3 regions of the Alteromonas macleodii ATCC 27126 genome follow, and region 3 is predicted to be linked to each of the others. Evidence: predicted binding sites of a transcription regulator. Region 3 holds the regulator's gene; each other region holds the start of a gene.
The links. Region 3 encodes sigma-54, which starts transcription at its own class of promoters, with help from an activator protein. Its sites were predicted from a motif close to GTTGGCACGNNNNTNGNNT; they were not measured.
Positions count from the first base shown of each region.

Region 1 (10,331 bases), 380 kb from region 3:
CTATCGGAGCGTTACTGTTCTTTGAAGATGAAGCGCTCCACCTTGATATGGAGCTTTATCCGGGAAACATCTTTCACGCACTCGACATGCTTAAGTGGGCGTTTCTTATTCTGGTGTGCGGTATGATCCCTATCGCGCTCATTGATGTGCCTTATCAAATGTATAAGCACAACAAAGAAATGAAGATGACCAAGCAAGAGGTTAAAGACGAACGGAAAAATGCGGAAGGCGACCCTATGGTTAAAGGCCGAATTCGCCGTCTGCAATATCAGGCTGCAACCAAGCGCATGATGCAGGAAGTGCCACAAGCAGACGTAGTGGTGACTAACCCGACCCATTTCTCGGTTGCTATCAAGTATGATGAGAAGGGAGTGAGGGCGCCGGTTGTGGTCGCTAAAGGTGCTGATGAGCTAGCGATGCACATCAGAAAAATTGCTACCGCCAACGATGTGCCGTTGATCCCTTCTCCCATGCTTGCCCGCGCCATTTTCTACTCCACTGAAGTGGACGATGAGATCCCTAATGCGTTATTTATGGCGGTAGCGCAGGTGCTCGCACATGTTTATCAGTTAAAAGCGCATAGAGCAGGTAAGGGCAAACGTCCTAAGCCACTTAAACGGGATTTGCCTATCCCACCAGAGTACCGACGCTAACCCAACTGCTGAATGGGTGAAAATTGACTTTGAAGGTGGGGCATAGCTATTTGCCCCGAACCAACAGTTCTACCAGCGCGCTAGGGTTCCTCTCACATCCACATGAACAAAAGGCCCGTGCGCCGCATTAGCACCGTAAATACCAAGCCCACCGATTCTTGGGCCGAAAGCGCCTTGTTTAGACATGTTTGATATAAAGTTCGCAAGCCATACCGCGTCTTCGCGGTTTACCACACCGTCTTTATTGAGGTCATCCATCACCCCATCTTTCGGTGACTGATCGATATAGAAATCCGCTGCGCCACCCCAAACGTGACGGCTGTACTGAACATTGCCAATAGCTTTGTTGTAGAACGGAGTGCGATATCCACTCATTATGGTTAAGCCTTCAACAGCATGCCCTTCGTCATTTAAGGTGTGCAGTATTTTTTCCAGTTTCAACAAAAGGCCTGCTCGCAAATGTACATATTTGGGAAATCCTTGTTGCTGCTTGGATAGAAATTGACCTAGGGTGAAATTGGGCGACAACCTTACGTCCGTTTGTTCTGGCGATACCTCAATAAGTCCTGATGGGGGTAAATAAATGGGATTGTTTTTTAAAGGCTTATCAGGATATTTACCAATTGTGTAGCCGTTTAACTTACCTGTTTTGTCTACCTTTTCCAAAGATGTCATCACAAAGACGTTGAGCGTCGCAGTTTCACCTGACTGCGCGTTGGTGGTTTTAAGTACATAGTGCCCTGATTTCTTAGGTGCCATTATTGGCGCTTTCCCCACAACCCCGCTAACTATTGGTAGGTTCGAACTCGTCTTTAGTGCTTCACCGTTCGCATGGTGAAATTGAAAATTCCCAGTATGGCTTTTATTGTCAAACTCAACAGTGAACGTTTTATTCGGCATTACAAAAATAGAGAAAATAGGGTAGGGAACCATATTTCCATTAATAGCAAGCTTAGAGTTGAGCGTGTCATTGTCAAAGGAGCACGCATCACCGGCGCGCACTACAGTTAAAAGAGCAATCAGTACTAACAAACACTTACGCACGTTTAAACTCCTTCAATTTCTCAATAATATAGCTGTCGCGATTGTATGCATCGCGGCGAAATACAATGGTTCCTGCTTCATCTGCAAACGCTGTGAAGTACACAATAAGAACCGGTATCGGTTTCTTCAAATACAGTGTACTGGTCTCTTCACTTTGAAGTAATTGCTCAGCTTGCGGTATTGCCTCTGTCTGGCCTGAATGAGTGAGTACCCATTGAGACAGCTTCAAAGGGTTGGAGACTCTGATACAGCCAGAGCTGAAGTTCCTTTCTAATTTCGAAAAAAGGCTGTGATCGGGCGTGTCGTGAAGATAAATGGCATGCTTATTTGGAAGCATGAATTTCACTTTACCAAGGGCATTGTGCGGCCCGGGCTTTTGTCTGAGTGTATAGTGAAACGTACCACGGCTAACATTTGTCCAATCAAACTTATCGACAGGGCTGAAGCCGCTGACACCGGCGGGCTGGGCTTCGTAACCTTGCTCGACCAATAAAGAAGGATTGGTTTTTAATTTCGCCAGCTTGTCTTTAGTGGCAATACTAAAAGGCACGGTCCAGTAGGGGTTAAACACCATATACTTCATTGATTCAGCGAAAACGGGCGTTTGCCTCACTGGTGTACCGACAATCACAGGCATTCCCAGTGTTTCTTCACCTTCAGTAAATCCTCTCAACTGAAACGACGCAATGTTAACGCGTAAATATGTTGACCAAGTTTGATGAGGAAGCCATCGCCAACGCTCTAAGTTTGCATCGATTCTTTCTAACCAAGAAAACGTGGTGGCATTTAATGCTTCTAAAGTGGAACTTCCCACAATACCATCTGGCTCTATGCCCGCAGACATTTGAAACTGCTTAACCGCGTCCAGTAAATCTTTATCGAATAACTCTGAATAGGTGCCTGGCCCTAAAAGACGAGACTTCAGCAACACAACTCTTTCGCTCGTTGAGTTCAGCTTAAGTGTTGGGCCAACTGGAATTTGCGTGGTAACTGTAGAAACTGCCGTGAGTAAACTACGCTTTTTTTCTAACAGTAACTGGTATTCATGGTGTGATGGCCACATGGCCCGCAATGTTGCAGAAACACCGTTAGTTAATGCGTGATTTAGCGATGCCACAGGATCCGCTTCTCTTTGCTTAAGGAACCACTGCGAATCTGCATTGGCGGGGCTAACAAGCCCATTTAATCGATGCAGAGTTTGACTGATGAAGGCATCGGTTGCTAGTACATCTAAGAGTGCCGTATTGGCGTCGCGACTTTCGAGCATTGACGCGTGGTAATACTCGGGCGAGAAGCCATGTAACTCTGAATCAGCAATTTCATGGAGGAGTTCCTGAAGACGGTTTTCAGCATCACTAGTACCAAACCATATAAGCTGATAGCCCTGTTGAGTGTAGACCTCGCTTACCAAAACTCTATTGTGCACACGAGATGGGTTACTATTTTGTGAACCGTATATCTCCACTGAATCAACTAGCAAATTCTCCACACGCTGTCGTAAGTTAGGTTGCTTAGATGCATGAGCTACATGACTAAAAGTCAGCATGATGACAAGGCTGACCCAACAAAACGTTGCAACACGGTTTTGTAGCACTACCATGAATAATCCTTTTAAAACGAAGAGTAGGCCCTAGGAATAGTGACGTAATTATAAACTGTTCGTATGTCCCTCGGATACAAAATCTTAATCGCCCTATACAAGTCACTGTAGACAGTAATCACGCATGATTACAGCTCAGATTTGGATAACTTTTGCGTAAAACACAAAGCTGGCACGTTAGTTGAAAACTCACTAGAAGATTCACATAAAGCGTCAATTTTCTGATAGAGAGACACCAAGCCATGCAGTTATCCGGTTATCTTCAGCGATTCGATAAAAATCAGCTGCAAAATTTTACCAGTGGTTTAGGCGCACCCATCGTCCTTTTGGCAATTATGGGCATGGTTATATTGCCTATGCCGCCATTCTTACTGGACGTGCTGTTTAGCTTTAATATTGCGTTGTCGCTAGTCATTATCTTGGTGGCTGTACTTACCCAGCGTCCAGTAGATTTCGGCATTTTCCCCTTGGTGTTACTTATCGCTACCGTTTTGAGACTAGCGCTTAACGTGGCTTCTACTCGCGTTGTCTTACTTTACGGACATGAAGGCGGCGATGCAGCAGGTAAGGTTATTGAAGCCTTTGGTGCGGTCGTTATTGGTGGTAACTACGCCGTAGGTATTGTTGTTTTCGCCATTCTTCTTATTATCAACTTTAAAGTAGTGACCGCAGGTGCAGGACGTATCTCAGAGGTAAGTGCTCGCTTTACGTTAGATGCTATGCCTGGTAAGCAGATGGCAATCGATGCCGACTTGAATGCTGGTTATATTGACCAGGACCAAGCGCGCAAGCGCCGCGAAGAAATTACTGCAGAGGCCGACTTTTACGGGTCGATGGACGGTGCCTCAAAATTTGTAAAAGGTGACGCGGTAGCGGGTCTTTTTATCATGCTAATCAACATTGTTGGTGGTCTTTTCATAGGCATGATTCAGCACGGTCTTTCATTCGGTAACGCCATAGAAATCTATACGATACTGACCATAGGTGATGGTCTGGTGGCGCAAATCCCTTCATTATTACTTTCGGTCGCTACAGCCATTATCGTGACTCGTGAAAACGAGACTCAGGAAATGGGCAAAGAAATCCGCGGTCAGCTTGGTAATAATCAAGCTCTTTATATAGCCTCGGGCGTTCTATTTGTGATGGGTATAATTCCTGGGATGCCTCATATCGCATTCTTAGGGTTCTCATTCTTGATTGCAGGCTTTGCTTACTGGCAGTCGGTCCAAGAAAAGAGAAAGGCCGCAGAGCCCAAAGTGCCAGACAATGTGGTAAAAGATGAATCGGTTGCGCCTGAAGTGAAAGAGCTTGGCTGGGATGATGTTCAGCAGGTAGATACCATCGGATTGGAAGTGGGCTATCGCTTAATTCCTCTTGTCGATAAATCCCAAGGTGGCGAGTTGTTGACGCGCATTAAAGGCGTACGTAAGAAACTATCGCAAGAGCTGGGTTTCCTTATTCCGCCTGTCCACATTCGCGATAACTTGGATTTAGAGCCCAACACTTACACCATCGCTATGCTAGGCGTAACGATTGGGGATTCCATCATCAGTCACGATGAAGAACTTGCTATTAATCCAGGGCAAGTGTTCGGTAAATTAGAAGGGCGTGCCACTAAAGACCCCGCGTTTGGCTTGGACGCAGTATGGATTAAGCCCAATAAACGGGAGCATGCACAAACCCTTGGATACACAGTAGTAGACGCTGCGACCGTTGTAGCGACCCATTTAAGCCAATTACTCTCTAACAATGCATATCAACTATTAGGGCACGAGGAAGCGCAACAACTTCTTGATATGCTTGCCAAGCAGCATCCGAAACTGGTTGAAGGATTAGTACCAGACATTCTTCCTCTAAGCACCGTCGTGAAGGTACTGCAAACCTTATTGTTTGAAGGCGTGCCTATTCGCGATATGCGTACAATCGTACAAACACTCAGTGAGTACGGCACGCGCAGCCAAGACCCCGATGTTTTAGTGTCTGCAGTGCGTATTGCCCTTAAACGTTTAATTGTCCAAGAAATTACTCAAGGTGCAAAAGAGATACCTGTCATAACCTTGGCGCCAGAGTTGGAACAGATGTTGCACCAGTCACTTCAAGCAGGTGGCGAAGATGGCGCTGGCATAGAACCAGGTCTGGCAGACAAGCTGCAAAAATCATTGCAGCAAGCCAGTCAGCAGCAAGAGTTAGAAGGAGAGCCTGCAGTACTCCTTACCTCAGGCATGCTACGACCCGTTCTGTCTCGCTTCTTAAAATATTCGGTTGTTGGGCTTCATGTTCTGTCTTACCAAGAAGTGCCTGACGACAAACAAATAAAAATAGTCAGTTCGGTCGGTCAATAATCTGACACTGGGTGATTGGAGAGGTTGCAATGAAAATTAGACGTTTCTTCGGCAAAGATATGCGTGAGGCGTTAAGCCAAGTTAAAGCTGAATTGGGCAGTGACGCTGTGATCATGTCAAATCGCAAAGTCGCTGACGGTATTGAGCTTGTCGCAGCCTACGACAAAGAACCTGAGGCGAAGTTATTTACGCCGAAAGCGTCTCCACAAGCCGCTGCAAAAACACCTGGTCAAAAGGCAGTGCCTAGCTTGAGCGAAATCATTGGTGACGACGGTCCTGATAGCCTTAAAGCACTGCTAGAAAAGCAGCACGGTGGAAATAATGGCGTAGCGAGTCCCGCGCAACCCAACCAACCAATGACAGCGAATGCTAAGCACGCCAATGAAATTGCTTCGCACTTAGACTTCTCAGAAGCCTTTATTGACGACGTAGAAGCACAGCAGTCTTCTCATGAACCAGTTCGTCAGAACGCTTTCCCAGAGCATCAAGCGTCAAGTATGGATGATACCTCTGTGACGCAGTCAGCGGAGCTTGCGCAAATCAAGGAAGAGCTAGCGTCTCTTCGCGATGTATTGCAATATCAAGTGGCCGACTTGATGGAAGCTAAGAACAAACGTCAAAAACCTGTTCATCAATATCTAATCACCCGTTTAACCGATATGGGGTTAAGCAACGCGTTAGCGAAACAGCTTATTAGCTATACGCCGTCACATTACAACGAACGAGATGCATGGGTATATCTTCTTAACCTATTGGCTAATCGCATAAATGTGACAGGAAACGATATACTTAGCGCACAAGGTGCTGTTGCATTAGTAGGACCAACAGGTACCGGTAAAACAACTACCGTTGCGAAACTTGCTGCCCGCTATGCGCAAAAATACGGTGCAGAGTCGGTTGCGATGATTACCATCGATACGTATAGAATTGCCGCCTATGAGCAGCTAGCGACATACGGAAAGATTATTGGCTGCACGGTGAGAAAAGCGCAGACTAGTGAAGAACTTGCGGATTTATTATTCCAACTTCGTCATAAGCGACTAGTATTGATTGATACGGCTGGATTTAGTCAAAGAGACAGTCGATTAATTAAACAAATTAAGCAGTTTGATAACGGACAAATGCCAAATGTTAAAAAATATTTGGTAGCGCAAGCAAATACGCAATATCCTGCTTTGCAGAGAATCATTCAAGCGTATGATGATATTGAACTAAGTGGCTGTATTTTCACAAAGTTAGATGAGTGCTACTCTTTAGGAGAGGTGCTTAGTGCAGCGGTTGAATACCAATTACCGGTTAGTTATGTCACCGATGGTCAAAAAGTACCTGAAGACATTAAGATTGCAGAAGCGAAATCTTTGGTTTCCGCTGCTGCAAAGCTTTATAAAAAGTACGGTTTGAATCATACTAGTGGTAACAACGCAATTAAAACAGCATAAGCAGTATGATTGACGACCAAGCGAGTAGCTTAAGAAAAATGAAGCAATCACGGTTAATCAAAGTAATCGCCGTCACCGGTGGCAAAGGTGGCGTAGGTAAAACAAACATTACATTGAACACCGCTATCGCCATGGCGAAGCAAGGTAAACGTGTAATGGTTCTCGATGCGGACCTCGGTCTTGCTAACGTAGACGTTATGTTAGGTTTGCGTGTTGAGAAAAACTTATCCCACGTGCTTTCCGGCGAATGTACACTTGATGAAGTATTAGTGACCGGTCCGCACGGAATAAAGATCGCCCCTGCCACATCAGGCACGCAGTCGATGGCAGAATTGTCGCCAACGCAACACGCTGGCCTAATTCGTGCCTTTAGTGAGCTGCGCTCGCAAATTGACGTGCTAATCGTTGATACAGCGGCAGGTATTTCAGACATGGTGTTGAGCTTTTCAAAAGCCTCACAAGACATCATGGTCGTTGTGTGTGACGAGCCTACTTCATTGACAGATGCGTATGCATTGATAAAAATTCTGAATAGAGAGCACGGTGTTTTCCGCTTCAAAGTTGTGGCTAATATGGTGCGCGACGTGCGAGAAGGCCAAGAGCTATTTAGTAAATTAAGCAAAGTGACAGGGCGTTTTTTAGATGTTGCACTAGAATTAGTGGCGACAGTACCGTTTGACGAGAACATTCGTAAAGCAGTGCGTAAACAAACAGCCATTGTCGATGCTTACCCAGGTTCACCGGCAGCCGTTGCAATAACACAGTTGGCGAGTAAAGCCTTAACATGGCCTATTCCAGCGCAGCCAGGTGGCCATTTAGAGTTTTTCATTGAACAATTAGTTGCAGAAAAAGCCGTAGGAAGTCAGCGTTGAACAGCAAGGCAGCCGCTTATCAACAACAAACCGATAAAGCGCAGTTAGTCGAAAGACATGCGCCATTGGTTAAGCGTATAGCGCATCACTTGATAGCGCGATTGCCGGCTAGTGTTCTTGTAGACGATTTAATTCAATCAGGCATGATTGGATTATTAGAAGCCGCGCGAAACTTTGATGGTTCAAAAGGAGCCAGCTTTGAAACGTTTGCCGGTATTCGCATTCGCGGTGCTATGCTAGATGAAATTCGCAAAGGGGATTGGACACCGCGTTCAGTTCACCGAAATGGCCGAGCGATCACTGAAGCAATTTCGCAAGTAGAAAGCGAAACAGGTCGCGATGCTAGAGATTCTGATATTGCTGATAAGCTTAATGTAAGCTTGCAGGACTATCACCAAATGCTTAATGAAGTAAATGCCGGAAAGCTGGTAGGTATTGAAGATTTAGGTGTGTCAGAAGATGTTATTTCGACAGAGCAAAATCGAGGTAGCGACGCACCACTGGAAGATTTAATGCAAGGCGCTTTCCAAAAAGCGCTTGCCCATGCAATTACGACATTACCTGAAAGAGAAGCGATTGTACTTTCGCTGTATTATGATGAAGAGCTGAACCTAAGAGAAATTGGTGAGGTTCTTGATGTAAGTGAATCGAGAGTCAGTCAAATTCACAGTCAGGCCATGTTAAAACTCAAATCACGAATGAAGTCGTGGCAAGCTGACGAAGAATAGAAATTAATAACAATTAACCCCTCACTGGAGGCTATTTTGGACAAAAGCATGAAAATTCTCGTGGTCGATGATTTTTCTACCATGAGACGTATCATCAAAAACCTACTTAAAGATTTGGGTTTTTCCAACATCCAGGAAGCGGATGACGGAAGTACTGCATTGCCTATGTTGCAGCAAGGTGATTTCGATTTCGTAGTTACCGATTGGAACATGCCTGGAATGCAGGGTATTGACTTGCTTCGCGCGATTAGAGCCGATGACAAGCTCAAGCACCTACCAGTACTTATGGTTACTGCTGAAGCGAAGAAAGAGCAAATTGTTGCCGCTGCGCAAGCAGGTGTTAATGGCTACGTTGTTAAGCCGTTCACTGCAGCAACACTTAAAGAAAAATTAGATAAAATATTCGAACGTTTAGGTTGATCCAGACGCTCACCAGAGAAATGAGGTTTACTGGATGTCAACGAATGTAAACGTTCCAATTTCGTTGGAAGAAGCAAAACAGCTTGTCACCTACCTTGAAGAGGGTGACAACGCTTCAGCCAATGCCCTATTAGAAGCGGCCTCAATGAAAGAAAACGTTGAGTTATTTGCCGAAGTAGGGAAACTGACGCGTCAGCTCCATGACGCGCTGAATAATTTCCAAATAGACGACCGCATTAAAAATCTCGCGACCGATGATATTCCCGATGCACAATCCCGCCTAACCTACGTAATTGAAGAAACTGAAAAAGCTGCTAATACTACTATGGATGCAGTTGAAGCGAGCATGCCTATAGCTGAAATGCTGTCGGCGCGCATCGAAAAGGTTATGCCTGAGTGGAAGAAGCTGATGAATCGCCAAATAGAGTTGGGTGAATTCAAGGCTTTATGCGCAGACTTAGACGAATTGTTGGAAGAAGGTTCGGCACAGTCAGCTAAACTTACACAGTTACTTACAGAAGTATTGATGGCTCAAGGTTATCAAGACTTAACTGGTCAGGTTATTCGCCGCGTTATCGACTTGGTTAAAGAAGTGGAAGACAGCTTAGTTAACATGCTTACCATGTTTGGTGAACGCGACGGTGCAGAACAAACTAAACCATCTAGCGTTAAGGCCGATAAGGTTGATGGTGTAGAGGCAGAAGGCCCTATCATTGATGCCGATAAGCGCGACGACGTCGTGTCAGGCCAAGATGATGTAGATGATCTTCTGTCTAGCTTAGGTTTTTAGGGGAGCGGGCGCATGTCGTTTGATGTTGACGAGGATATATTACAGGACTTTCTAGTTGAGGCTGGAGAGATACTTGAACAATTACAAGAACAGCTCGTTGATCTTGAGAACAATCCTGAAGATGCGGATTTGCTGAATGCAATTTTCCGTGGTTATCACACAGTTAAAGGGGGAGCAGGGTTCCTGTCTCTTACCGAGTTAGTAGAAATTTGTCACGGTGCAGAAAACGTCTTTGACGTAATGCGTAACGGTCAACGAACACTAACCCCTGAACTGATGGATATTATTCTGCAAGCCACAGATGTTGTGGTTGAAATGTTTGAACGAGTGAAAGCTCGGGATCCATTAGAGCCAGCAGATGCACACCTAGTAGACTTGTTACACAAACTAAGTCGCCCGGAATCTCCAGATGAGAATATTTTTGGTGAACAAAGCGCGCCGGC
Region 1 is NC_018632.1:1,145,858-1,156,188, forward strand. It holds gene flhB (flagellar biosynthesis protein FlhB) at 1-653, shown strand, start outside; gene MASE_RS04870 (D-Ala-D-Ala carboxypeptidase family metallohydrolase) at 723-1,697, opposite strand; gene MASE_RS04875 (L,D-transpeptidase family protein) at 1,690-3,297, opposite strand; gene flhA (flagellar biosynthesis protein FlhA) at 3,540-5,639, shown strand; gene flhF (flagellar biosynthesis protein FlhF) at 5,669-7,078, shown strand; gene MASE_RS04890 (MinD/ParA family protein) at 7,084-7,950, shown strand; gene MASE_RS04895 (RNA polymerase sigma factor FliA) at 7,947-8,678, shown strand; gene cheY (chemotaxis response regulator CheY) at 8,715-9,098, shown strand; gene MASE_RS04905 (protein phosphatase CheZ) at 9,133-9,888, shown strand; partial or broken gene MASE_RS04910 (chemotaxis protein CheA) at 9,901-10,331, shown strand, end outside.
Region 1: the regulator sigma-54 is predicted to act here: its motif matches at 3,466-3,484, upstream of flhA (flagellar biosynthesis protein FlhA).

Region 2 (10,331 bases), 1.8 Mb from region 3:
GCTCTTTCGCGGTGATGTCGCAGCTTGCCGTTTTAACAACAATAGCGATTTGGATGTTGTTGATAGGAATTTTTGCCTACCGTAATGGCGACACATTAGCTAAATTTTTCCTTCCAGCCATTTTATGCGGAACCGGCGGTGCGATGGTGTCGAGTCTAGCCACATGGGGGCTTATTCCATACTCGAAATGGGCATTTAGAGGCATTGAAATCGGTATGGTGTTGGAAATGTCTTTGCTATCTATCTCACTGGCATTTAACTACAAACAAGTACAGCAAGCGCGCAGAAACGCCGAGCGTGACGCAAGGCTCGATCCACTTACGTCGCTTTATAATCGGCGAGCTTTTGAAGACTTGGTTTATCCTATTTGGGAGATGGGAAAGCGCAGTAATAAGTTCATGTCGGTTATGCTCATTGATATTGATTGGTTTAAAGGTATCAACGATAAATATGGTCACGACATGGGTGACAAGGTGCTGAAAAAAGTCGCTGAAGAAATTAAAGGGCAAGTTAGGGGCTCTGACATTACCTTTCGCTGGGGCGGCGAAGAGTTTTTGGTATTTTTGCCCAATACTCGGGTGCATTACGCCAAGCAAATTGCCGAGAATCTCCGCGTACACCTTTTCACCCACGACATTAACAAATTCATACGAGTGACAGTAAGTATAGGTGTGGCAGGAACCTCGCCAGGCGAAGAGGATATTAATGTTCTCATTAAACAGTCAGACCAAGCCTTGTACCTAGCGAAAGCAAAAGGTCGAAACAAAAAGTGGTGCTTTGGGAGGAAGATTCAGAATAAGAGGAAATAACCAAGAGGAGAAATAAAGGGAAGTATCTAGCTGATTTATAAATACAGCATTCTCACGTATGATTCTGCTTTTCATTTTCTCAGAGTATCCTTTTCATGTATCAAGATTTTCAAGCAGAGTTGGCGTGGGCTAGCCTTCATATGCCGCGCACTCGTAATGCCATTGCATCACTTCCCGATCTGTCGAACGTTAAACTTGCTTGCAACATGCATTTAGATTTGAAAATGGCGCCTTTGGTTGAAGGGCTACTTTCACGAGGATGCGACATTTTTCTTACCACGTGCAACCCCACTACAGTGCAAGATGACGTGGTGTCTTACCTTGTTGATAAAGGCGCAACGGCCCATGCATGGCGTGATATGAGCGAGGCTGACTGGTCTGAGTCATTCGATAAAGCGCTGGCGTGGCAGCCTACCCATTTGTGTGAAATGGGCGCTGATCTGACAACTCGACTTCACGAAAATATAAAAGCAAATAAACCAGTACCGAGCATTGTATCGGGCTTAGAAGCAACGGGCTCTGGCATTAACCGTTTAAATGGTATGGCGCCAAACTATCCAATATTTAACTGGGATGATTTACCAGTAAAAGAAGGGCTTCACAACAGGCACATGGTGGGTTTAAGCGCATGGCAAACCTTCTTCCAAACCACTCATCTAACCCTGCACGAAAAAGTAGTGGTTGTTATTGGTTATGGTTTGGTAGGGCAGGGCGTTGCCGCCTCGGCTAAAGCGTTCGGGGCACAGGTTCAAGTTGCAGAACTTGATCCAGCAAGAGCACTTCAAGCGAAATACGACGGCTGGCCAGTGGTTGATTTAAATGAAGCTGCTAGCCAGGCTGATGTTATTGCCACTGCAACTGGCGCGTATGGCGTGGTGAATTCGAGTCATCTAGACAACATGAAAGACGGAACGTTTATTTTAAACGTAGGCCATGTAGCCCAAGAAATTGATGTGCCTTACCTTAAAAACAATGCTACTCACAGTGAGCCAATGCCTTATGTAAATGCCTATAAACTGGGCGATAAAACTCTGTATCTTCTAGCCGATGGCTCTATGTTTAACTTAACTGCGGGCTATGGTGACAGCATTAATGCCTTCGACGTAACCTTGGCCGTCATGGCTGCGGGCATCGGCTATATCGTGAATGAAGGTGCAAAAAGCGAAAAAGGCTTGTACTTGTTGCCAGAGGCCGCGTGGAAAAGTGCGCTTTAAAGCGCTGCAAATCATAAGAGAGTGTTTAACTTTTAGTACGCAGTACAAAAGGTCTAGCCACCTCTGCTTATCTCGACATTCCTATTGAATGTTGTACAGTGAGCCCGTTTTAATAAATTCATAGTTAAGGCGGGCTGATGACCATTCAAATAGACAATCAGCCTTGCGCCAGTGTAGGGACGAAAAAAATGGGCAAAATAATAGGCACAAAAACACCACAGCAGGCTTTAGATAGCCTTGTCAACATGACAGGCGATCTGCGCCCCATAGAGCTCTCTGAATACGAAGCCCGAATTGCCAAGACGCAGCATTATATGCAGGAAAATGGCATTGGTGCGCTTTACTTAAACGCTGGTACTAACTTAGCGTATTTTACAGGTATGCAGTGGTACGCCAGTGAGCGTTTAGTCGGTGCGCTCTTGCCTGCAAAAGGTGACCTTGTATATCTAGCTCCTACCTTTGAAATCGACTCTTTAAACGAACGCAAATTAGTGGAAGGCGACATAATTGGCTGGCAAGAGCACGAGAGCCCATATGCGCTTGTCATAGCTATGCTAGATAAACTGAACACCGCTGGAGGCGATAAACTGGGTGTGGATGAGTCGACCCAGTTTTTTATCGTAGATGGTTTGAACAAGATGCTTGGCCAATCTTGGCAAATTATCAATGGTGCAGAGGTAACAGCACACTGTCGCATGCACAAATCTGAAAGTGAACTCGCGCTTATTCAACGCGCTATGGACATGACCCTAGCTGTGCACAAAGCGACTGCCAGTATGCTTTATGAAGGCATTACCACGACAGAAGTTGAAGCATTTATTAACGATGCACATAAGAAAGTGGGGGCCGCTGGTAACTATTTTTGCATTGTACTTTTTGGAAAAGCCACCTCGTTTCCCCACGGCGTTAAAGACCCTCAAGTACTAAAGAAGAACGACTTAGTATTGATTGATACTGGCTGTAAGGTGCATGGCTACCTCTCTGATATCACGAGAACCTATTGTTTTGGTGAGCCAACCGATAAGCAACGAGCATTATGGGAAAGCGAAAAGCGCGCGCAGCTTGCCGCATTTAACGCTGCAAAAGTTGGTGTCCCCTGTGGCGATGTGGATAAAGCTGCGCGAGACAGCTTAGCAAAAGATGGCTTAGGACCAGACTATAACTTACCAGGTTTGCCTCATCGAACCGGGCACGGCATTGGTATGGATATTCACGAATGGCCTTATTTGGTGAAAGACAATCCTCACCCGCTAGCATCTGGTATGTGTTTTAGTAACGAACCTATGATCGTAGTACCAAACGAGTTCGGTATTCGCTTAGAAGATCACTTTTATATGACCGAAGATGGCCCTGTGTGGTTTACTGAGCCTAGCGAATCGATTGACGCGCTTTAGTAGCGTCTAAAAAACATTTAAAGGAATAAAGATGAGAAGAACGGTGGGCAGGTTTTTAAGTGCGCTATTGGTTGCGTTGTCTTTTGGCAGTGCACACGCTTCGGATAAGCTAAAAATAGGTGTGGTTGGGTTAACCCACACCCATGTTCATTGGATTTTCGAAAGCGAAAAGCAAGGCCAATTTGAGATTGTTGGCATTGTTGAGCAAAACAAAGATCTGGCTCAGCGTTATGCCACGCAGCACAACTACTCCATGGACAAAGTGTATGATTCGATGGACGCCATGTTCGCTGAACAAGACGTTCAGGCGGTCGCTGCGTTTGGTACCATTTACGAGCATTTAGAAGTCGTGCAAAAGGCGGCGCCGCGCGGCGTTCACGTTATGGTTGAGAAGCCCCTTGCGATTAATATGGAACACGCATCGGAAATGGAAGCCCTCGCCACAAAGCACAACATTCATCTACTCACCAACTATGAAACCACGTGGTATCCCACCAATCACAAAGCGTATGAAGCAATAAAGAATGACGAAGTTGGCGACATTCGCAAAGTCATAGTACGCGATGGTCATAAGGGGCCAGCGAAACTTGGCATTAACAGTGAGTTTTAGACTGGCTTGTTGATCCGAAGCAAAACGGAGGCGGCGCGATTGTCGACTTCGGCTGCTATGGTGCAAACCTTATGACTTGGCTGATGGAAGGGAAAAAGCCGCAGAGCGTAACGGCAATCACTCAACAGCTTCAAGCAGAAAACAACCCTCAGGTAGATGACGAATCTATCATTATTCTAGGCTATGAAAACGCCAATGCCATTGTGCAAGGGTCTTGGAACTGGCCAATAGGGCGCAAGGATATGGAAATTTACGGTGAGACAGGCGCAGTATATGCCGACAATCGTTATAACTACCGAATGCGCATTGCGAAAGGGTACGACGACTTTGAAGAAACAACACTTACCCTGCCTGAACGAGCTGCGCCATATAACGACCCTTTCCACTATTTCAAAGCACTCATCAACGAGGAAATTTCTATATCACCTTATGACCTATCTGCGCTGGAAAACAATATGGTGGTAGTAGAAATTCTTGATGCGGCTAGAGAAAGTGCCAAAACCGGTAAAACCGTATATTTGAAGTAGTTATATCGGCAACAAGGGAGACCTTTGCTAAAACAAAATGCAAAGGTCTTTTGCACCGAAGCTCTACGAAGAGCAGCTGTAGTGCGCGACTCCGCCAGCACTGAAAAATTCAAGTGGGCGCAGCTGGTAGTACTTATTCTCTACCTCTTTTGATTGCTCATCATAAGGCGCAGTAAGTATCTTCTGAAGTTCGTGAATTGGCGTAAAGTCACCTTTCTCTGCGGCTTTATAGGCAGGCACAATTAACCATTCGCGCCATGTGAATTTAGGGTTTGCTTTGCGCATATTCTCTGCGGTAGCAGCAATAGCGTTTGTAACATCACCTTGTGTTTCGGCGTCCTTTTCAATGCGCTCACGCCACGTTTGTAGCCATGCTTCCCATTCTGTCAAGACCTCTGCTTTAGGCGGGTAGTAAAAGCTTTTCGTCAAGCTCGCCATATCTTCAGGCATTGACGATAGCTCTCGGAAAAACAGATTGTAGTCCACGCCTGTGCGCAGCATTAATTGCAGCAGCTTAATTAGCAAGTCGTGGTTGTAGCTGGCAATGCCAAGCTTTGTTGCCCACATACTCTCCATGGCGCGTTCCATCACGCCAGAAAAACCGTCGTTGATCTCGTTAAGCTTAGAGAGGTGTTCACTGTTTCCGTCAATTAGCGGCATCAGTGAGCGGCAGAACATATCGAAGTTCTTTTGCGCAGCAATGGGCTGGTTTAAAAACGAGAAGTGACGACCGCCGCCTGTCCAAGGTTGGTAGTCTGCTTCAAAAAACTCACAAAAGCCGAATGGCCCATAATCCAGCGTAAAGCCTCCTGCGGCGCAGTTATCGCTATTAAAATTGCCCTGGCAATAACCGACGCGAACCCAACCAGAAACAAGACGCGTTAGCCGGTCTCGAAATAGTGCAGCCAGCGTTACCACTTGCTCTTCAAACGACCTGGTTGTGTCAATATCACTTGAGTACTCTCGCTCAATAAGGTGCTTAACAATGGCTTCTAGTTCGTTTAACGCTTCGCTGTGTTCGTTACAGCGAGCTCGCCTAGCAAAAAGCTCTATTTGGCCTACGCGCAAAAAGGAGGGCGCCACGCGGGTAGAAATAGCCGTTATATTTTCTACCATCACTTCAGGTTCATAGGAATGAGACCCTTCGCGATACCACGGCCTGTCTACCGTGTTTGATGCAGACATAAACAAGCTCAGCGAACGTGAGGTCGGAATGCCAAGCGCATGCATGTGTTCTTGCACTAAAAATTCGCGCACGCTTGAGCGCAATACGGCGCGCCCGTCTGCGCCGCGACAATAAGGCGTGCGACCAGCACCTTTTAACTGCATTTCCCAACGCTTGCCGTTTAATACTGTTTCAACGATAGAAATTGCTCTGCCGTCGCCGTAGCCGTTACCTGTTCTAAACGGGCACTGCTGTGTGTACTCCGTACCGTAAATAGAAAGTGCGTAGCCGGTTGCCCAGCCGAAGGGCTTCATTGGAGCAGGTACATCCGACATGTCCCCTGAGAACAGCTGGGTGAAATCTTTAGATGTTGCCAAGCTATCGTCTAAGCCTAATTCGGCAAACAGCGTTTCGCTATGAGCAACGTACGTCGGTGCAGTTAATGGGGTCGGAGTAACTGGCACATAGTGACCTGAGAACACTTGGCGCGGGTCATGGTCGTCACCATCGCACGTCGACTGCGGGTCTGGGGTAAGGGTATTCAGCAAAGAGTAATCTACGTGCTTTGCGAATTCATCTAGTGTTTTGATACGTTCTGTCACTATGCCTGCCTATTTCACTGAATGGGAAAATCTGTTTGCGAGCATCGAGGCTCAGGTTACTTTTGCACCTTTAACCATTAACAATCTCGACACTTCAATACGTTTTTTCAATGATTATTGTTTAGGTCGAAGTGCAAGCTGCCCTTGCTCTACAGTTAGCTGTAAAGGTACCGTTGAAAGCATGCTTACTGCTTTGTTCGCAGGGTCTAAGCGATAAACGGGGTTAGTGGCTAGATAGCCGTTGATGAGCTGCATGAATTCGCCACTTACAGGGGCTAAATTACCCTTAAAGCCGCCAGCATCAATTGTGCTATCAAGTAGAGACAATGAGCGCACAAAAATCGCTTTTTCTTCACTGTCGTAATAAGGCGTGCCTTCTAAAGCAAGACTTACTTTCGCAGGGTAGTTCAACCCAAATGCACTAATACGCGCAGTGGCAATAGCGCCTAGCTGAACCACGTCTCTGCCATCTGGGCCTATGGTTGCTGTCATATCTTCCACGTCTAAATAAAGAGGAATACCAGCAAGTGACGTTTGCTTTTGCAGCTTACTCACTTGGCTATCAAGCACTTGTTCTAACTCGGCATTAGATACAGTGTAAACCGCCAGTTGAGAGAGAGTAGCGCAGCCTGCAAGAATGGTAGCGAAGGCAATGGAAAGTAGAATTCTCATAAAAAAGTCTCTTTTAGCAATGAGTTGTCGAATTACACCGTGCGAGCCAGAAACACTGGCGCTGCAACAACGAAGTGCCTCTATTGTACGGGCTGAGGAAAGGGATGAACAATGAAATCGTTAACTCGCTAAGACAACGGCCTATTCAGGGAGTCCATGAGTAGGAGAGAGGTGCGAAGCGTAACGCTGAAAAAATACTTTCTTGCCGACAACTTAATAAAGTTGAGTAGTATGACTACTGGTGGAATATGTGCAATCGAAAGAGCGTGAACATGCCGTCATTTATATCTCAAGTTGGGCAGTTTGTCGCAATCAACTTGATTAGTTTATAGCGGCTGTATTACCGTAGGCCCCTCGGTTGGGGAGTAGCCTGTTTCCGTTTCGAATGGAAAAGTTTGTATCAACATAATTGGTCACATTACCATGGTACAAACACCTCTTGGTTGGCGAGACCATCGATAAGTCCACGCTTAAAGGTCAGGCGTGCGGATTTGTCGTGGACTCAATTAGCCTGACCGGAGTTCTAAAACTATGAGTATCTTCGCTCTTATCCTGCTAGCCTTTGCTATGTCAACAGATGCGTTTGCCGCAGCGATAGGCAAAGGTGTCAAAATCAATCGCCCTCGTCTAAGTTTTGCTCTCAAAATTGGCCTTTTGTTCGGACTCATAGAGGCAACAACCCCATTTATAGGCTGGTTCATTGGTCGCGCGGCGTCTTCATACGTTGAAGCATGGGATCATTGGATTGCGCTAATCATTCTTTCTGGTTTAGGTATTCATATGGTACTCGAGAGCCTGAAACCCGCCGAAGAAGAGTCGACGTCTCAAAAACAATCCTTTATTTTGTTGTGTATTACTGCGTTAGGCACAAGCATCGACGCAATGGCAGTGGGTGCAAGTCTCGCGCTAATTGACGTGAACATTGCTATTGCTGCGACGTTAATTGGGATAGCCACTTTTTCTATGGTAACTATTGGCATTATGTTGGGCAGTGTTATGGGAACTCTGATAGGTAAGCGAGCAGAGACATTTGGTGGCATTGTGCTTGTTTCGGTTGGTACTTGGATCTTTGTGAGTCACACACTCTAGTCATAAAAGAGGAAGGACAGTCATTTATCTTCAAGTTGTGATTGTAGAAATTTCTTGTGCGGTATTTAATCGCAAATGCCTAAATACTGTCGTGTTAAATTTCATAGGTTGTTGATATCGTTATGTTCAGGGGGAATCAGCGCTCTCCTTTTGAGACAGCCCGTTTCCTTATTCCATCAACTGTGGTTATTTTCTAACTGCGCCTTCATGAAGGAAATGACATTGAATATTTCGTCGATATCGTCAGCGCTTTAAGTGATTGAAGAATACGCCCTACAAAACTTTTGCCATAACGCCCTCAACAACGCAGTATAAGAAATTCTTCTTATTAAAAATAAAAACACTACAAGGCACTTTCTATGGTTTCACAGAGACTGGTTTCTGGGAAAATGGTGGCAGCTTTTGCTATTTGCGTAAGCGCGCTTTCTAGTTTCTCGCATTTTGCATTCGCGCTTGAAGATACCGTTAACCCTGAGCTTTTCGATAAAATGGAGTATCGATTTATTGGACCTTACCGCGGTGGGCGTTCGGTGGCGGTTACCGGGGTTGAAGGTAATACCAACCTTTATTTTATGGGCACCGCAGGTGGCGGTGTTTGGAAAACCGAAAACGCGGGTTTATCGTGGAAAGCCATATCCGACAAAACATTTAAAGTAGGTAGTATTGGCGCTATCGCGGTTGCTCCTTCAGATCCTAACGTTATTTACGTAGGTACTGGTGAAGGCCCTATTCGAGGTGTAACCACTAGTCACGGAAAAGGTGTTTATAAATCTACAGACGGCGGTGAAACCTGGAAGCTGGTGGGTTTAGATAAACGCGGTCAAATCCCCAAAATTCGTATACACTCCACCAATCCCGATATAGCTTGGGCTGCAGTACAGGGCAATATTTGGGGGCCTAATGAAGCGCGCGGTATATTCAAAACCATAGACGGCGGTGAAACATGGCAGCATGTGTTAAAAGTGAACGCCGATACCGGCGCCGCTGACTTAGCAATCGACCCATCTAACCCCAGAATTCTTTATGCCAGCTTGTGGCATCACGGCAGAACACCGTGGTTTATTAAATCGGGCGGTGAGGGCGGTGGCCTTTATAAGTCAACAGATGGCGGTGAAAGCTGGGAAAAATTAGAAAAAGGACTGCCTACGCTTATCGGTAAAGTCGGTGTAGATATTGCCGCGTCTAACCCGAAGCGGCTGTATGCTATTGTCGAGGCTGAAGAAGGCGGTGTATATCGCAGTGACGATGCGGGTAAGTCGTGGTCGCTAATGAACGGCGACAATATTCTTAAAGCTCGTGCGTGGTACTACAACCACATCAAAGTTGACCCAAACGACGAAAATACCCTGTATGTAATGAATGTGCAGTTGCACAAATCTATTGATGGCGGCAAAACCTTTGAGACGGTTTCGTTACCCCATGGCGATACCCACGATATGTGGATAAACCCTGAAAATAGCTTAAACATGATCAACGCTAACGACGGTGGCGCTACCGTTACCTTCGACGGCGGTGAATCCTGGTCAAGCATTTACAACCAGCCAACTGCGCAGTTTTATCGTGTAATTACCGACAACTTAAACCCTTACTATGTTTATGGCGGGCAGCAAGATAACACAACCATGGCGACCCCGTCTGAAACTTGGGGTGACGGTATAGGAATTGAAGATCAATTTGCCGTGGGCGGCGGTGAAAGTGCGCATATTGCGTTTAACCCTGACGACCCCACTCTTATTTATGCCACTACTATTAACGGAACATTAACCGAATATAATCGCGAATCTGGTCTCAGACGCCCCATTATGCCTTACCCTGAATATGTTTTTGGCCGAAACGCACGTGATCAAAAGTATCGCACCAACTGGAATGCCCCAGTGGTAGTGTCAAAGCATGATCCCGACACCGTGTACTATGGCACGCAGATGATCTTAAAAACCACAGATCGCGGTGTGAACTGGCAGGAAATTAGCCCAGACTTAACCCGTAACGAGCCAGAAAAGCAGGGGCTGAATGGCGGGCCGATCACCAATGAACAAGCTGGCGCTGAATACTACAACACGGTTTTCTATATTGCCGAATCGGCAGTTAACAAAGGCGAGCTTTGGGTTGGAGCCGATGACGGTAAGCTGCATATAACCCGTGATGAAGGCAAAAACTGGAAAGATGTTACGCCTCATAAAAAAGAAGCGCAGGTCAATGCCATAGAACTTAGCCCTCATGCACAAGGCAGAGCTTACGTTGCGGTAGCA
Region 2 is NC_018632.1:3,587,862-3,598,192, reverse strand. It holds gene MASE_RS15385 (sensor domain-containing diguanylate cyclase) at 1-809, shown strand, start outside; gene MASE_RS15380 (adenosylhomocysteinase) at 905-2,023, shown strand; gene MASE_RS15375 (M24 family metallopeptidase) at 2,212-3,417, shown strand; gene MASE_RS20120 (Gfo/Idh/MocA family protein) at 3,449-4,027, shown strand; gene MASE_RS20115 (Gfo/Idh/MocA family protein) at 4,066-4,554, shown strand; gene MASE_RS15365 (protein adenylyltransferase SelO) at 4,618-6,321, opposite strand; gene MASE_RS15360 (DUF1439 domain-containing protein) at 6,436-6,993, opposite strand; yybP-ykoY riboswitch at 7,345-7,472, shown strand; gene MASE_RS15355 (manganese efflux pump MntP) at 7,525-8,082, shown strand; gene MASE_RS15350 (WD40/YVTN/BNR-like repeat-containing protein) at 8,442-10,331, shown strand, end outside.
Region 2: the regulator sigma-54 is predicted to act here: its motif matches at 7,436-7,454, upstream of MASE_RS15355 (manganese efflux pump MntP).

Region 3 (10,331 bases):
GAACCACTGCACGCACTGTTACTGATTTTTTATCATCAAAAGATGATTCAGGCTCAAAGATGACTTCTTGGTTGTCGTAGTAGCCCATTGCCACAGCGTAGGTTGTTACCAAATATTGACGAAATACGCTGATGTACTCGCCCATCTTCTCTTGAGGTACTGACTTAAAGTGTTTTCCTAGTACCATAAAAGCAGCGAATTTGTAGTCGATATGAGGTACTAATTCTTCTTCCATAATAGTGCGTAGCATTTCAGGATCAGCTTTGATCGCTGCTTGGTTCGCTTTGATGCGCTCAAACGTGCGGTTTGCTACGTCTTGAACCAATTCATACGGGTTTTGTTCATTAACTTCTTGTGCATTCGCTATGCCCGCTACAGACATCATGAAGATGCCAAGTGCTACCATAAACTTTTTCAAAATTACTCTCCTAACTTAAAACTCTATTTAGCAGACCTGATGGCAATCCAATAAGTTTCATCACCCCGCTGGAATAATTTAACGACCTGGTAATATACGTCTGGCCGTAATACTGCGATTAGTCTTCGTCGCTTCCGCGATTAAATAAGAACTGACCAATGAGATCTTCAAGAACCAAAGCTGACTTAGTATCCTGAAGGTAATCGCCATTCTGTAAATTAGCGACACCGTCGAAAGAGAAGCCAGGTTGGAAGCCAACATACTGTTCGCCTAGCAAACCCGAGGTCAAAATAGACACAGAGCTGGTTTCTGGAAAGCCGTTGTATTCATTTAAAATTGACAGCTCAACCACTGGCGTAAAATCTTCTTGGTCTAGCGTAATCGATGACACACGGCCAACCGTTACCCCACCAACCTTTACTGCCGATCTCGGCTTTAAGCCGCCAATATTGTCGAATTTTGCGTATAACGTGTAGGTATCGCCTTCGGTGGCTACCGTTTGGTTTGCTACTTTCAGTGCCAATAACAACAACGCACCGATTGTAAGCATGACAAACACACCAACCATTACTTCCGTTTTATACTTACTCATTCCAATCCCCTACTCGATACCAAACATAAGGGCGGTTAGCACGAAGTCCAGCCCTAATACTGCTAATGATGAATAGACCACCGTTTCGGTAGTCGCTTTGCTGATCCCTTCCGATGTTGGAATAGAATCGTAACCTTTAAATATGGCAATCCACGTCACAACCAAGGCAAACACGAGGCTTTTTATTACGCCGTTTATGACATCCTGGTTCCAATCTACTGTCGATTGCATAATTGACCAGTAGCTGCCTGCATCAACGCCTAACCAATCAACACCCACTAAGTGGCCGCCTAAAATACCAATGGCACTGAAAATAATGGCAAGCATAGGCATCGCTAACATTCCCGCCCAAAAACGCGGTGCGACAATACGTCGTAGCGGGTCTACCGCCATCATCTCTAAACTACTCAGCTGCTCAGTGGCTTTCATTAAGCCTATTTCAGCTGTTAAGGCTGAGCCAGCTCGCCCAGCAAAAAGCAATGCGGTAACTACCGGACCAAGCTCTCTTAACAATGAAAGTGCGACCATGGGGCCTAAGCTACCTTCTGCGCCATAATCAACCAAAATGGTGTAGCCTTGTAGCGCCATTACCATGCCGATGAATAACCCCGACACCATAATAATGAGTAGCGACTGAACGCCCACTACATACAATTGCTTAATCACCAGCGGTACATTTTTAAGCCGAGGAACAGCGATTAACGCACCGAATAACATAAGAGCTGCTCGACCAACCGCAGTGACCTTCCCTATCGTTTTAGCGCCTATTGATTGGAAGAACTTCATTTATCTGCCCCCAAGAAGCTTGCTTTCAAATCAGGTGCAGGATAATGAAATGGTACCGGACCATCTGCTTTTCCTTTCAAGAACTGTTGGACTAATTCAGAGTCACTTTCTTTGATTTGCTGCGCCGTTCCTTCACCGATAACCCGCTTGTCAGCTAAGATATAAATATAATCGGCAATGGTCAGTACTTCAGTGACATCGTGAGTCACCACAATACTGGTTAGATTAAGTGCGTCGTTTAATTCACGAATAAGCTTAACCAGCACACCCATTGATATAGGATCTTGTCCTGCAAAGGGTTCGTCGTACATGATTAAATCTGGATCTAGTGCAATCGCCCTAGCCAAAGCAGCCCTGCGCGCCATACCACCAGATAATTCACTAGGCATTAACTGAGCTGCACCGCGCAATCCTACTGCCTGTAGCTTTAAAGCGACAATTGTCGCAATAACGTCTTCAGAAAGTTTTGTATGTTCGCGAAGTGGAAACGCCACGTTATCGAACACACTCATATCGGTAAAAAGCGCACCACTTTGAAAAAGCATGCTCATTCTACGACGTGTCTCATATAGCGTTTTTCTCGACATAGAAACAATCGAATCGCCGTCGAATCTAACGTCACCTTCATCTGGCGTTAACTGCCCGCCAATAAGGCGCAGCAGCGTGGTTTTACCTATACCACTTGGCCCCATTACCGCAGTAATTTTGCCTTTGGGTACCTTTAGCGATATCCCATCATAAATGATGCGATCAGCGCGCTTAAAGGTAAGGTTATCTACTTCAACTAAATGATCCATAGTTACTTAAATGTCGACCCCTGACGTTGGATTGAGACCTTATAAAATAACGCGTTCAATCCACTTAGAAAATTTTAAAATTATAAGAGTAAGTGAGTATTCAATTTCTGTGCCTTCACTTGATCCACTCTTAAGGTTTACTGCACAGTTTACTTTATGAGCGCATAAAATCAAAAAAGTTTACTCTCCAGTGTACTTTTTTGAATTTATATCGCCAGACATTGCTTAGAACACCTTGTCTGGGCGGTGTAATTTAAGGGCATTGTACGCTTTTTCAAGCCCCTCGCCAAAGTCAAAAAGTTACAAGTTATGTTCGATTAAGACGAATATATACCAGTCCGTATAGATTATTACCCACGCAGCGAGAGTTAAAATGTTCGTAATCGCGGCGTGAAACTTCCTAGCTTCATTCTGGGAATTTGAAAGGGAACAGCCATTCCTGCATTCCCACGCTTCGCTAGGAAACTTGCCAGCGCCTTCTGAGTGGGCAATTATCTATGCGGACTGGTATTCGGTATCTCACGCCCAAGTGCCCATCTAGTATCCTACAAGCCTCCCAAATCAATCCTAATACCATCCTATTTTGTTGTTTCTTAACTGAAACTGAATATGAAGTCTTGTGTGTGTAAGTGCGACCTAATTTGCGTATTCAGCGGAAATTTACGTCAATTGACAGTATTTGGCGAAAATAAAACGCTGCGAGCATAGGCAAATGGCACTCTTTTTGCGACAATCTAGCGAAATACTTTCTATTACAGGTTGTTGTGCTTTTAAACATTGTCATTTTTCTTGTTGGGCTGATTGTACTGAGTTGGAGCGCTGACCGGTTTGTATATGGCGCCTCAGCATTAGCAAAAAACATCGGCATTTCTCCAATGATGATCGGACTAACGATTGTCGCTATGGGATCTTCGGCACCTGAAATTGTGGTTTCCGCCATAGCCTCCGCAAATGGCAATATGAACACCGCCGTGGGTAACGCGCTAGGTTCTAACATCACGAACATCGCGCTAGTTTTAGGTATAACCGCGCTAGTGAAACCATTGCTTGTTTCATCAACAACATTAAAGCGCGAGCTTCCAGCACTCCTTATCATCTCATTGATTGCCATTGGCTTTATGTTTGACGGTGAACTTAAGTCTTATGAAGGTATTATCCTACTAGGCCTGTTCATTTTCGTACTGGCAATGATGGCGTGGTTGTCGCTACAGGTAGATAAAGAAGATCCTCTGGTTGCGGAAACCGCAGATGAAATCCCCAAAGGCGTTTCAAATACGTCAGCCCTCATTTGGATTGGTGTAGGCCTTGTAATACTGCCATTAAGTGCTCACTTTTTGGTGAACTCAGCAGTAGAAATTGCCAGATACATGGGCATTTCGGATTTGGTTATCGGACTAACGATTATTGCGTTTGGTACAAGTCTACCTGAACTAGCAGCAAGTGTTGCTGGTGTACTGAAAGGGGAAGACGATTTAGCACTGGGTAATATCATCGGCTCAAATATCTTCAACCTGCTTGCCGTACTTGGCATGCCTGGGTTAATCGCGCCTGGTATCCTGGACCCTGACGTTTACAACCGAGATATGTACGTAATGCTTGGTTTAACATTATTATTGTTCTTGTTCAGCTTCGATTTAATCGGCAAACGTACAATATCAAGAACAAATGGATTCATACTTCTGGCTTGCTTTATCGGCTATCAATTCTGGCTATTCGGATAATCATGAATACACAAACTCAGATGAACTATATCGACTCAGCGAAGCGCGTTATTGAAATTGAAACACAGGCTATTGCTAATCTGGCAGAGCGCTTAAACAATGAATTTATCGCTGCCTGTAATATTCTCTTTGCCTGCAAGGGTAAAGTTGTCGTGAGTGGTATGGGAAAGTCTGGGCATATCGGAAATAAAATTGCCGCTACGCTTGCCAGTACAGGTACTCCTGCATTTTTCATGCACCCTGGTGAAGCCAACCATGGCGACTTGGGCATGCTAAGCAAAGGCGATGTCTTACTCGCCATCTCTAATTCTGGCGAGACTAACGAGCTAGTTAACTTATTGCCCGTAGTTAAGCGCTTAGGCATACAGGTGGTCGCCATGACCAACAGTGCTTCCAGTTCATTGGGGCAACACGCAGATGTCGTACTTGATATCAGCGTTGAAAAAGAAGCGTGTTCGCTAGGTCTTGCTCCTACGTCAAGCACAACCGCCACACTGGTTATGGGTGATGCGCTTGCGGTAGCACTGCTCGACCAAAAAGGTTTCACCTCAGATGACTTTGCGCTTTCGCACCCAGGCGGTAGTTTAGGCAGAAAACTTCTGCTTAAAGTTAGCGATATCATGCTAAGCGGCAGTGATATCCCCCTTGTCCATGCCAGTGCTTCTGTCGCTGACGCACTGCTGGAAATATCTAAAAAGGGATTGGGTATGACAGGCGTGATAGCGGCAGACGGTACGCTGACAGGCGTCTTTACGGATGGCGACCTACGACGAATCCTCGATGCCCGCGTAGACGTACACAGTGCGACAGTAGAAGAAGTAATGACTAAAGGCGGCAAGACTACCACCGCAGGTCAGCTGGCTGTAGAAGCCCTGAATTTGATGGAAACCCATAAAATTAGTGCGTTAATGGTTACTGACGATAAGCGCAAACCTGTTGGGGCTTTTAACATGCATATGCTACTAAAAGCAGGAGTGCTTTAAATGACAACCACCTTGTACACGGAAATAAATGACTCGCTTTTCGCAAAACTAGCCAAGATAAAGTTGCTGGTATGCGACGTTGATGGTGTGTTCTCAGATGGCCGAATTTACTTAGGTAACGACGGTGAAGAACTTAAAGCATTCCATACCCGTGATGGATATGGTGTAAAAGCGCTAGTGAGCAATGGAGTGAATGTCGCGGTTATTACTGGACGTCGCTCTGCCATTGTTGAAAATAGAATGAAGGCACTGAATGTTGCACATATAATTCAAGGCGAAGAGAATAAAGCAGACGCGCTTAGCGACCTGATGAAGCACCTTGAGTTAAACACTGACGAAGTGGCTGCGGTAGGTGATGACATGCCAGATACGGGTATGTACAAGCACGTTGCGGTTAAAATTGCGGTTGCCGATGCCCATCCTTACGTAGCAAAACAAGCAAACTGGATTACGACCCTTCCCGGAGGGTTTGGCGCGGTCCGAGAAATATCGGATACCATTTTGCAGGCCAAAGGGGTAGCAAATGAGATTTTTGGAGCTAGTGTATGAGCCTGTTTGGCTTTAATCGCTTAGGATTAAGTATATCGGCGCTATTTATTCTGGCGATGCTGATGTACATCCCTACGTGGATGGAAGAGCAGCCTGAAACGCAGGGGAATCGTGAAAACGATGCGCTAAAGCCCGCCTACAAAGCAAAAAATCTAACCACTACGCTGTACAATCAAGACGGTGAGTTAAATCACAAAGTATTTGCAGAGTCGATGGAGCATTACGACCAGCTTGGCTTTGTATTGTTTCAGCAACCTAAATACACCCTTTATACAGAAAACGCGTCATCACCATGGGTGGTAACCGCTGATGAAGGTACACTATACAATAACGAGCTAATCCAGCTGGAAAACCAAGTTAATATTGAGAACCAAACTGGCGATGACTTTGTCAGAAGTATATCGACCGAGTACATTCAAATTAATTTAGAAACCAAGCAAATGACATCTGACCAACCCGTTGAAATACTGGGCACCCAATATGTCATTTTAAGTAATGGGTTTAACGCGAATTTACGCACACAAGAATACGAGCTTTTAGATCATGTACAAACCACTTATTCCCCTAGCAACTAGTTTATTGCTTGCCATCGCTAGCGGTGCGGTACACGCCAGTGAAGATGATTTTTCGCAGCCCATAAAAATAGGCTCGAACACCCAGTTTATCGACGGTAAAAATAAAACCGCGTTGTACAAAGACGACGTACTCATAACTCAAGGCTCTTTGGTTATTGAAGCTGACGAAGTGGAAGTAATTGCCACTGACGGTGGTGGTCGTGAAATATTTATTGCTAGAGGAAAGCCTGCAAGCTATTCCCAGCAATTGGAAGACGGCACGCCAGTTTCGGCAAAAGCTAATGAAATACGCTATGAAGTGGTGAACCGAACGATTTCTCTTGCTGGAAACGCAGAGTTGAAACAAGACACCAGTAAAGTACAGGGTGACAACATCACGTTCGATATGATTACCGAGCAATTGCTAGCGACTGGCGGCGCAGGTAAGGATGGTGAGGGTCGAGTGACCACAGTATTCACACCTGAGACCATTCGCAAAACTTCGTCTAAGAAAGACAAAAAAGACAACGAGGGCAATGAATAGCAATGGCAACTTTGAGCGCTAAAAATCTTGCTAAGGCTTACAAGTCAAGACAGGTTGTTCGAGATGTAAGTCTGTCTGTCTCAACGGGTCAAATTGTTGGTCTTCTTGGCCCAAATGGCGCTGGTAAGACCACCACATTCTACATGATTGTTGGTTTAGTGAATCTGGATAAAGGCAAGATTGAAATCGACGACAATGAGCTAACTCATCAGCCCATGCACGAGCGCGCACGCCGCGGAATTGGCTACCTACCGCAGGAAGCCTCTATTTTCAGAAAGCTCACAGTGCATGAAAATATCATGGCCATTTTGCAAACCCGTAAAGATTTAAATTCACAACAGCAAGAAGAAGAAGCTGATGCGCTACTTGATGAATTTAATATTAACCATATACGTAATAGTACGGGGATGAGTTTGTCAGGGGGCGAACGCCGTCGCGTTGAGATTGCCCGCGCTCTGGCAGCAAAACCGCAATTTATTTTGTTAGACGAACCATTTGCTGGTGTTGATCCAATATCAGTTAATGATATAAAGAAGATAATACAACATCTTCGCGATAGGGGTATTGGAATCCTTATCACAGACCATAACGTACGAGAGACATTGGATGTTTGTGAAAAGGCGTACATTGTGAGTCATGGCGAGCTTATTGCGCAAGGAACGGCGGAACAGGTTTTAAGTAATCAAAAAGTAAGGGATGTATACCTAGGCGAACAATTCAGGCTATAGTTAATGTAACCGAATTGCCATTTTTCAGTTTCGCTCTGGTATATTCAATTTAGAGCATTTAAATAAGACGTAGATGAAACCATCTTTACAGCTAAAATTTAGCCAACAACTTACCATGACACCACAGCTTCAGCAGGCCATTAAACTGCTGCAGCTTTCTACACTTGATCTTCAACAAGAGATCCAAGAAGCGCTCGATTCTAATCCGCTATTAGAAGTTGAAGAAGGTAACGACGAGCCGCAACTAGAAAAGAACAATATCGACAACGATGACAGCGGCTCTGAGGCCACTGCTTCTGCATCTAGTGACACACTAGAAGCCGGCGATGCACTTGAGAAAAACGATCTTCCCGATGAGCTGCCAATCGACAGCACATGGGACGAATACTACTCTGCTTCATCTTCGCCAGCTCCGGGTCCATCCAATGACGACGAGCAAATCTTCCAAGGTGAGACTACTGAAGATATTCAAGAGCACCTTCTTTGGCAAATGCGCCTTACCCACTTCTCGGATACCGATCGCGCAATCGCTACAGCAATCATCGACTCTATTGACGAGTCAGGTTATTTAACCGTTACCCTTGATGATATTTTAGAAGCGGTTAACGATGATGATATGGAAGAGCCGATTGAAATGGACGAAATAGAATGTGTGCTTAAGCGCATTCAGATGTTCGACCCTATTGGTTCTGGCTCACGCTCTCCACAAGAATGTTTGATGGTGCAATTGCGCCAGTTTTCAGAAGACACACCGTGGCTTGCTGAAGCAAAGCAACTGATTGAAGAGTACTCTGACTTACTGAGCAGCAAAGACTATCGTACGCTTATGCGTAAAAGCCGATTGAAAGAAGATCAGCTACGCGAGGCAATGCGTTTACTGCAAACCTTGAATCCTCGCCCAGGTAGTGCTTTAGTTACTAAAGAGCCTGAGTACGTTATTCCTGATGTCTCAGTAACCAAGAAAAATGGCCGTTGGGTGGTTGAGCTGAACCCCGACAGTCTGCCTAAGTTAAGCGTAAATCAACAATACGCTGCAATGAGTCGCCGTGCCAAGAATAGTAGCGATTCACAATTCATCCGCTCACACATGCAAGAGGCTAAGTGGTTCATAAAGAGCCTTGAATCTCGTAACGAAACCTTAATGAAGGTTGCAAACTGCATTGTGCAGCAGCAAATGGGCTTTTTTGAGCACGGCCCGGAAATGATGAAACCAATGGTGCTAAATGATGTCGCAGAAATGGTAGATATGCACGAATCCACTATTTCGCGAGTGACAACGCAAAAGTACATGCATACGCCACGTGGAATCTTCGAATTGAAGTATTTCTTCTCAAGCCACGTTGCAACAGAGTCTGGTGGTGAATGTTCATCTACAGCGATTCGTGCATTGATCAAGAAATTAGTGGCCGCTGAAAAGCCTAGCAAGCCGCTAAGTGATAGCAAGATTGCTTCATTGTTGGCCGAACAAGGCATTAAAGTTGCCCGGCGAACAATAGCAAAGTACCGGGAATCGTTGTCGATCCCGCCGTCGAACCAACGCAAAAGCCTTATTTAATCGGGCTTAATAATATAAGGAAGACGAAATATGCAAATCAACCTTACTGGTCATCATGTCGAAATCACCGACTCTTTGCGTAATTATGTCGATACGAAGTTCAGCAAACTTGAACGTCACTTTGATCACATTTCTAATGTGCATGTCATCCTGAACGTTGAAAAATTAAATCAAAAAGCCGAAGCGACCGTTCATTTAAGTGGCGCTGAAGTATTCGCATCCTCAGAAAATACCGACATGTATGCGGCGATTGACAGCATGGTTGATAAACTCGACCGGCAGGTAATCAAGCATAAGGAAAAACTGAAAAAACATTAGTAGTTAATTAAGCATGGATATACAAGCCATCGTAAGTCTGGACCGCACCGAGTGTGCGGTTCAGTGTAATAGTAAAAAGCGAATTCTTGAGATCATCGCTGATATCGCTGCCAAGCAAAACGAGAACATTGATCAGGCAACGATACTCAACAGTTTGATGGCTCGAGAGCGTATGGGTAGTACAGGCATTGGCAATGGTATCGCCCTGCCCCACGGACGCCTGCCGGGCCTTGAGAAAGTGATTGCCATTGTTGTAACCAGCACGCCAGCAATCGACTTTGACGCCCTTGACGAGAAACCCGTAGACATCTTTTTTGCGCTACTCGTTCCCGAGGAACAGACCGAAGGACACCTTCAAACGCTGGCCACCGTGGCTGGTAAACTAAGCGACAAAGAAACGATTAAAGCAATACGTCGCGCAACGACAAGCGACGATATTCTATCTGCATTAAGTTAAACATTAAGCGCCTATTAACCGTTTAGTAGGCGCCTAATTCAACAACGCGTATGTGATAAAACCAGAGTATTAGGGAGAAAGTAGGTGAAGCTGATAATAATCAGTGGTCGTTCGGGGTCTGGTAAGTCTGTCGCACTTCGCGCATTGGAAGATTTAGGTTATTACTGTGTTGATAATATCCCTGTAAACTTACTTCCCACCTTAACCCATACAGTTGTTGACGAGTACGATCAGGTTGCGGTAAGTATCGATGTGAGAAACTTACCTAAAAATCCTGACGATTTGGTAGAAATTCTAGACTACCTGCCTTCTTCGTGGTCGATGACCAT
Region 3 is NC_018632.1:767,325-777,655, reverse strand. It holds gene MASE_RS03385 (MlaC/ttg2D family ABC transporter substrate-binding protein) at 1-418, opposite strand, end outside; gene mlaD (outer membrane lipid asymmetry maintenance protein MlaD) at 537-1,010, opposite strand; gene mlaE (lipid asymmetry maintenance ABC transporter permease subunit MlaE) at 1,020-1,796, opposite strand; gene mlaF (phospholipid ABC transporter ATP-binding protein MlaF) at 1,793-2,593, opposite strand; gene MASE_RS03365 (calcium/sodium antiporter) at 3,358-4,314, shown strand; gene MASE_RS03360 (KpsF/GutQ family sugar-phosphate isomerase) at 4,317-5,297, shown strand; gene kdsC (3-deoxy-manno-octulosonate-8-phosphatase KdsC) at 5,298-5,846, shown strand; gene lptC (LPS export ABC transporter periplasmic protein LptC) at 5,843-6,421, shown strand; gene lptA (lipopolysaccharide transport periplasmic protein LptA) at 6,390-6,944, shown strand; gene lptB (LPS export ABC transporter ATP-binding protein) at 6,947-7,672, shown strand; gene MASE_RS03335 (RNA polymerase factor sigma-54) at 7,746-9,227, shown strand; gene hpf (ribosome hibernation promoting factor) at 9,258-9,545, shown strand; gene ptsN (PTS IIA-like nitrogen regulatory protein PtsN) at 9,559-10,002, shown strand; gene rapZ (RNase adapter RapZ) at 10,087-10,331, shown strand, end outside.